2 regions of the Kineococcus sp. NBC_00420 genome follow, and region 2 is predicted to be linked to the other one. Evidence: riboswitches for the same ligand, from Rfam matches in the RefSeq annotation. Region 2 holds a riboswitch; the other holds the start of a gene.
The links. Region 2 has a riboswitch for thiamine pyrophosphate ahead of thiM (hydroxyethylthiazole kinase). Riboswitches for the same ligand answer to the same signal wherever they lie in the genome.
Positions count from the first base shown of each region.

Region 1: linked by a shared signal. The riboswitch ahead of OG218_RS11230 (ECF transporter S component) and the one ahead of thiM (hydroxyethylthiazole kinase) in region 2 are both predicted to bind thiamine pyrophosphate.

Region 1 covers NZ_CP107930.1:2,302,205-2,305,406, reverse strand. The annotation lists gene OG218_RS11250 (NAD-dependent epimerase/dehydratase family protein) at 1-702, shown strand, start outside; gene OG218_RS11245 (CsbD family protein) at 706-879, opposite strand; gene OG218_RS11240 (DUF4235 domain-containing protein) at 986-1,288, opposite strand; gene OG218_RS11235 (hypothetical protein) at 1,304-1,444, opposite strand; TPP riboswitch at 1,538-1,642, shown strand; gene OG218_RS11230 (ECF transporter S component) at 1,694-2,314, shown strand; gene OG218_RS11225 (ABC transporter ATP-binding protein) at 2,307-3,202, shown strand, end outside.
Region 2 covers NZ_CP107930.1:1,796,654-1,799,855, reverse strand. The annotation lists gene OG218_RS08740 (GntR family transcriptional regulator) at 1-109, opposite strand, end outside; gene mgrA (L-glyceraldehyde 3-phosphate reductase) at 151-1,221, shown strand; TPP riboswitch at 1,269-1,369, shown strand; gene thiM (hydroxyethylthiazole kinase) at 1,363-2,190, shown strand; gene thiE (thiamine phosphate synthase) at 2,187-2,813, shown strand; gene thiD (bifunctional hydroxymethylpyrimidine kinase/phosphomethylpyrimidine kinase) at 2,810-3,202, shown strand, end outside.

The sequences.
Region 1 (3,202 bases), 510 kb from region 2:
TACGTCTTCATCTCCAGCGCGAGCGCCTACCAGAAACCCGTCGCGCACCTCCCGATCACCGAGTCGACGCCGCTGCACAACCCGTTCTGGCAGTACTCCCGCGACAAGATCGCCTGCGAGGAACTGCTGACCCGGGCCTACCGCGAGGAAGGTTTCCCCGCGTTCGTCGTGCGCCCCAGCCACACCTACGACCGGGCGTCGATCCCGCTCGACGACGGCTGGACGGCCATCGACCGGATGCGTCGCGGGAAGCCCGTCGTCGTGCACGGGGACGGCACGTCGACGTGGGTGCTGACCCACCACACCGACCTCGCGAAAGGTCTCGTCCCGCTCCTCGGGGAACCCGCCGTCGTCGGCGACGCGGTGCACATCACCGGTGACGAGGTCCTCACCTGGGACGGGATCGCGCGCCGGCTGGCGACCGCGGCGGGTGTGGCCGAACCCCGTCTCGTGCACGTCCCCAGCGAAGTCATCGCGCGGGAGACGCCGGGAGGTGCCGCGGGACTGCTGGGGGACAAGGCGCACTCGGTGGTCTTCGACAACACCAAGCTCAAGCGGCTCGTCCCGGGTTTCGCGGCGACGACGTCGTTCGCGGAGGGAGCCCGCGAGATCATCGCCCACCACGACGCGAACCCGGCCCTGCGGGTCGTCGACGACACCGTCGAGACCCGGCAGGACCGGCTGGTGGAACTGTTCGGCTGAGGATCAGTCCTTGAAGGCGTCCTTGACGTGCTCGCCGCGCTGCTTCAGGTCGGCGGCGGCCTGGTCCTTCTGACCCTCGTGGCGCAGGGCGTCGTCGTCCTTCGCCCCGCCGACCGCTTCCTTCGCCTTGCCGGCGACGTCCTGGGCGGCGTTCTTGATCTTGTCCGCAGCGCTCACGGTTCCTCCTCCAGAACACCGGGGAGGTGGCGGACGGACGTCCGCGCGAGCCCGTTCCCGGTGCGGTCACATCGCAGCACGCAGCGGACGTGACCGCACCCGGAGATCAGGAGTTGGCCTTCACCGCTCCGTCGTCGCCCGGGCCGAGACCCGGAGGCAGCTCACCGAAGCTCTTGCGGTACCAGGCGGCGGCCTGGCGTTCGACGATCAGCCGGGTCAGGCCGATGATCGCGCCGGAGGCGAGCGCCCAGACGACGGCTTCCTTCCACGCGACGTCCGGGTCCTCCGGGTTGTCCGGCGGCGGGGACTTGGTCACCGAGACCCACACCTTCTTGGTGACGCGGCTCGCGACAGCCGTCGCGATGATGCCGGCACCGGGGCCGACCAGCTTCCAGACGATCGAACTCATGGCCCGAACCCTGCCCTACAGCAGGTCCAGGAGCCACCCCAGGACCGGCGTGAGGGCGGCGGCGCTCGCCCCGAGGACCGCGATCACGACGATCAGGGTCATCAGCCGGACCGCCCGGGAGGGGCCGCCGTCGGGTCCACGCATCATCCGGAGCACCCGGCCATGGTCGCAGTTCCCCACCGGTGGTCCGGCGGGCGATCCCCGCCCCGATCACGAGTCGGGAGGGAGGACGGGGGTAGTAGGGTCGCGGGACAACGACAGGGGAGCGCCGGGTGGCGCTGAGAGTGCGGGTTCCCGCAGACCCTCGAACCTGATCCGGGTCACACCGGCGTAGGGAGTCGGGACGTCCTCGACCCGCGGCCACGGTGGCGGCGGGTCCCCCTCCTGGACCACAGGAGGACCACCATGAGCACCACCCTCACCCGCTCGCGCGGGACCGCGCACTGGCGCACCGTCGACCTCGTCACCGCCGCCGTCCTCGGCGTCGCGTTCGGCGTCGTCTTCTGGGGCTGGGACGTGCTGTACCTCGCCGTCGAACCGCTGTTCGCGGCGCTGCCGCCGCTCAAGGGCCTCGTCGCCGGGGTCTGGCTGCTGCCGGCCGTCGTCGCCGCCCTCGTGATCCGCCGCCCGGGCGCCGCGCTGCTCGCCGAGATGGTCGCCGCGACCGTCGAGGCGCTGCTCGGCAACTACTGGGGCATCACGACCCTGGTCTCGGGCACGATCCAGGGCGTCGGGGTCGAGATCGCCGTCGCGCTGTTCGCCTGGCGCCGCTTCGGACCGCCCGTCGCCGTCCTCGGCGGGATCCTCGCCGGGGTCCTGGAAGGGCTCTTCGAGCAGTTCTACCGCTACGACGGGACCTGGGACCTCGGCTGGCGCCTCTTCTACGTGGGCACCTTCGCCGTCTCCGGCGCCGTCGTCGCCGGCCTGGGCGGCTGGCTGCTGGTGCGGGGACTGGCCCGTTCCGGCGCGCTCGGTGCCTTCGCCGCCGGCCGCGAGCACCACGGCCGCGCCCGCGACCGTGGCTGACCTGACCCTGCGCGGCCTGACGGTCACCCCCGCGGGGTCCCGTCGACCCGTGGTGGCCGACGTGGACCTCGACCTCCGGCACGGGGAACGGGTCCTGCTCGTGGGGCCCAGCGGGGCGGGCAAGTCGACCGTCCTGCGGGCGCTCGCGGGACTCCTCGAGGACGACGTCGACGCGAACGGCGAGGTCCTGCTCGACGGTCGGGCTCCGCGCGCCGGGGAGGTCGGGCTCCTGGTCCAGGACCCCCTCGACGCCGTCGTCGCCGAGCTCGCCGGCCGGGACACCGCGTTCGGGCCCGAGAACGCCGGCCTGGACCGGTCGCTGATCTGGCAGCGGGTGGCCCGCGCCCACGCGGCCGCCCGCTACACCGCCGGTCGCGACCGCGAGGTCGTCACGCTGTCCGGGGGGGAACGCCAGCGGCTCGCCCTCGCCGGGACGCTGGCCGCCGACCCCGGCGTGCTGCTGCTGGACGAACCCACCTCGATGCTCGACGCCCCCACCGCCCGGGCCGTGCGCGCCGCGGTGCTCGAGGCCGCCCGCGACCGCGGGCTCGTCGTCGTCGACCACGACCTCGCCGGGTGGGCCCCGCACGTCGACCGCGTCGTCGTCCTCGGCCGCGACGGCCGGGTCCGTGCCGACGGCCCCCCGGACCGGGTCCTCGCCGACCCGGCCCTGCTGGCCGACGGGCTCTGGCTGCCCGGGGCTCCCGCCCCGCAGCCGCTCGACCTCCCGGCGGGGCTGCTCCGCCCGGACCTGCACGTCGTGGGAGACGTGCTGCGCGGCAACGGGCTGGGACTGGTCCGCCGCCGCCGTGGACTGCGCCCGACCCCACCCGTCACCGTGCTGCACGACGTGGACGTCACCCTCCGCGCCGGCGTCACGACCCCCCT
Region 2 (3,202 bases):
CCAGTCCGACGATGCGGCGGCGCAGCTCGTCCAGGACCAGCGCGCGAGCTCCCCGCGGACTCCCCGCGCGCTGCGCGGGGCGGGACGTCCGGGCGGGGGGCGGGCTCACGGGACCAGTCTCGCAGGGAGGCCCGATGTGCTCGCCCGGCAGTGCCTCCTGCGGGGTGGTCGTGGCAGGATCGGCGGGTAACGTACACCGCAGACGCTGGACGCTACGAGTCCATGCCCTTCCGCCGCTGCGGCCGCAGCGGGATCGAACTGCCGGCCCTCTCGCTGGGGTTCTGGCACAACTTCGGCGACGACAAGCCGTTCCAGACCCAGCGCGACATCGCCCGCCGCGCCTTCGACCTGGGGATCACCCACTTCGACCTCGCCAACAACTACGGCCCGCCCTACGGCTCGGCGGAGACGAACTTCGGCCGGCTCTTCGCGGAGGACTTCAAGCCCTACCGCGACGAACTGCTGATCTCCTCCAAGGCCGGCTGGGACATGTGGCCCGGTCCCTACGGCGACCACGGTTCCCGCAAGTACCTCACGGCGTCGCTGGACCGGTCGCTGCAGCGCATGGGGCTCGACTACGTCGACGTCTTCTACCACCACCGTCCGGACCCGGACACCCCGCTCGAGGAGACGATGGGGGCGCTCGACGCGATCGTCCGCTCCGGCAAGGCGCTCCACGTCGGGATCTCCTCCTACGGTCCCGAGCGCACGTTGCAGGCCTCGCGGATCCTGCGCGACCTCGGCACCCCGCTGCTGATCCACCAGCCCTCGTACTCGATGTTCAACCGCTGGATCGAGTCCGGGTTGCTCGACGTCCTCGAGGCGGAGGGGGTCGGCTGCATCCCGTTCACCGCGCTGGCGCAGGGTCTGCTGACCAACCGCTACCTCAACGGCATCCCCGAGGACTCCCGTGCGGCGCAGGGGAAGTCCCTCGACCCCTCGATCCTGGGCGGCGACACCCTGGCCCGCATCCGCGGCCTGCAGGAGATCGCCGACGGTCGTGGTCAGACCCTCGCGCAGCTCGCGCTGGCCTGGGTGCTGCGCGACCGTCGCGTCACGACGACGCTCATCGGGGCGAGTTCCGTCCAGCAGGTCGAGGACAACGTCGCCGCCGTGTCGAACCTCGAGTTCAGCGACGAGGAACTGAAGGCCATCGACGTCTTCGCCGTCGACTCCGGCGTCGACCTGTGGGCCCAGGCACGCGCGGGCGGGGAGAACTGACCCAGCGCCGACCCGGCGTTTGACCTTGGCCTGACGGTGCTACTGTCGGCCGCGACACGGGGTGCTCCGCGCAGATCACGGAGCTGAGAACACACCCGTCGAACCTGACGCAGGTAATGCTGACGAAGGGATGTCGCGGCCATGACCGCCGTTGCACCAGAACACGTCCGTCCCGAGCAGGTCGTGGCGGCGCGCGCCGCGCTGAGCGAGCGCGCCCCGCTCGTGCAGTGCCTCACCAACTCCGTCGTGCAGACGATCACCGCGAACGTCCTGTTGGCGGCCGGTGCCTCCCCGGCCATGGTGGACAACGTCCACGAGTCGGCGACGTTCGCGCAGCTCGCCTCCGCCGTGCTCGTCAACGTCGGCACCCTCGACGACGAGAAGGCCCGGGCGATGTCGCTGGCGGCGGAGTCCGCCCACCGGAACGGAACCCCCTGGGTCCTCGACCCCGTCGCCGTGGGTGGGCTGGAGTTCCGCACCCGCGTCGCCCGCGAGCTGCTCCAGCACGCCCCGACCGTGGTGCGGGGCAACGCCTCCGAGGTCCTCGGGTTGGCCGGCGCGGGAGCCGGCGGTCGCGGGGTCGACTCCACCGACGGCGTCGAGAAGGCCCTGGTGGCCGCCCGCGAGATCGCCGACCGCACCGGGGGAGCCGTGGCGGTCTCCGGGGTCGTCGACGTCGTCGTCCAGGGTGGACGCACGGTCCGGGTGAGTGGTGGCCACCCGCTGCTGACCCGCACGACCGGGGCGGGGTGTTCCCTCGGGGCCCTCGTCGCCGCCTACGCCGCCGTCGCCGAGGACCCCCTGGTCGCGGCCGTCGCCGCTCACGTCCACGTCGCCGTCGCCGCGGAACGCGCGGCTGCGCAGGGGGTCGGGCCGGGGACCTTCGCGATCCGCTGGCTGGACGAACTCGACGCCGTCGACGCCGACGCGGTCCGCGACGACCTCGCGCGCTCCGGGCGGATCGCGTGAGACGGGGTTTCGACCCCACGCTCTACCTCGTCACCGACACCGCCCAGTGCGGACCCCGCGGAGTTCCCGCGGTGGTCCGTGCGGCCGTCGCCGGCGGGGTGACCGCCGTGCAGGTGCGGGCCAAGGACGGTGGCGACCGCGAACGCCTCGCGCTCGTGCTGGCCGTGCAGGAGGCGTTGCGGGGAAGCGGTGTCCCGTTGTTCGTCAACGACGCCGTCGACATCGCCCTCATCGCCGGCGTCGACGGGGTCCACCTCGGGCAGTCCGACCTGCCGGTCGAGGAGGTCCGGCGGATCGCCCCCGGGATGCTGCTCGGGGTGTCGGTCTCGACGACCGAGGAGGTCGCCGCGATCGACCCGGGCGTCGTGGACTACCTCGGGGTCGGACCGGTCTGGGCGACCCCGACGAAACCCGACGCCGCCGCGCCGCTCGGCCCCGCAGGTCTCGCGACCGTGGTGGGGGCTTCTCCCGTGCCCTGCGTCGCGATCGGCGGAATCCACCCCGAGAACCTGGAGCAGCTGCACGGCACGGGGATCGCGGGTTTCTGCGTCGTGTCCGAGATCTGCGCCGCCGAGGACCCCGAGGTCGCCGCCCGGTCGTTGCGGACCCGGTGGGGATCGTGAGCGCACCCGTTCCCCCTCCCGTCCGCGTAGCTCTCACCATCGCGGGCAGCGACTCCGGCGGGGGAGCGGGGATCCAGGCGGACCTCAAGACGTTCGCCGCGCACGGGGTCTACGGGGCGAGCGTCGTCACCGCGCTGACGGCGCAGAACACCCACGGGGTGCGGGGGATCCTCGCGGTCCCCGCGGAGTTCGTCCGCCTGCAGCTGGACACCGTCCTGGACGACATCACCGTCCACGCCACCAAGATCGGCATGCTCGCCGGGGCCGACGTCGTCCTCGCCGTCGCCGAGGTGCTCCGCTCCCGCGCGCTCGGACCGGTCGTCCTCGACCCCGTCATGGTCGCGACCAGCGGCGACGCGCTGCTCGACCCCGACGCCGTCGCCGCGGTG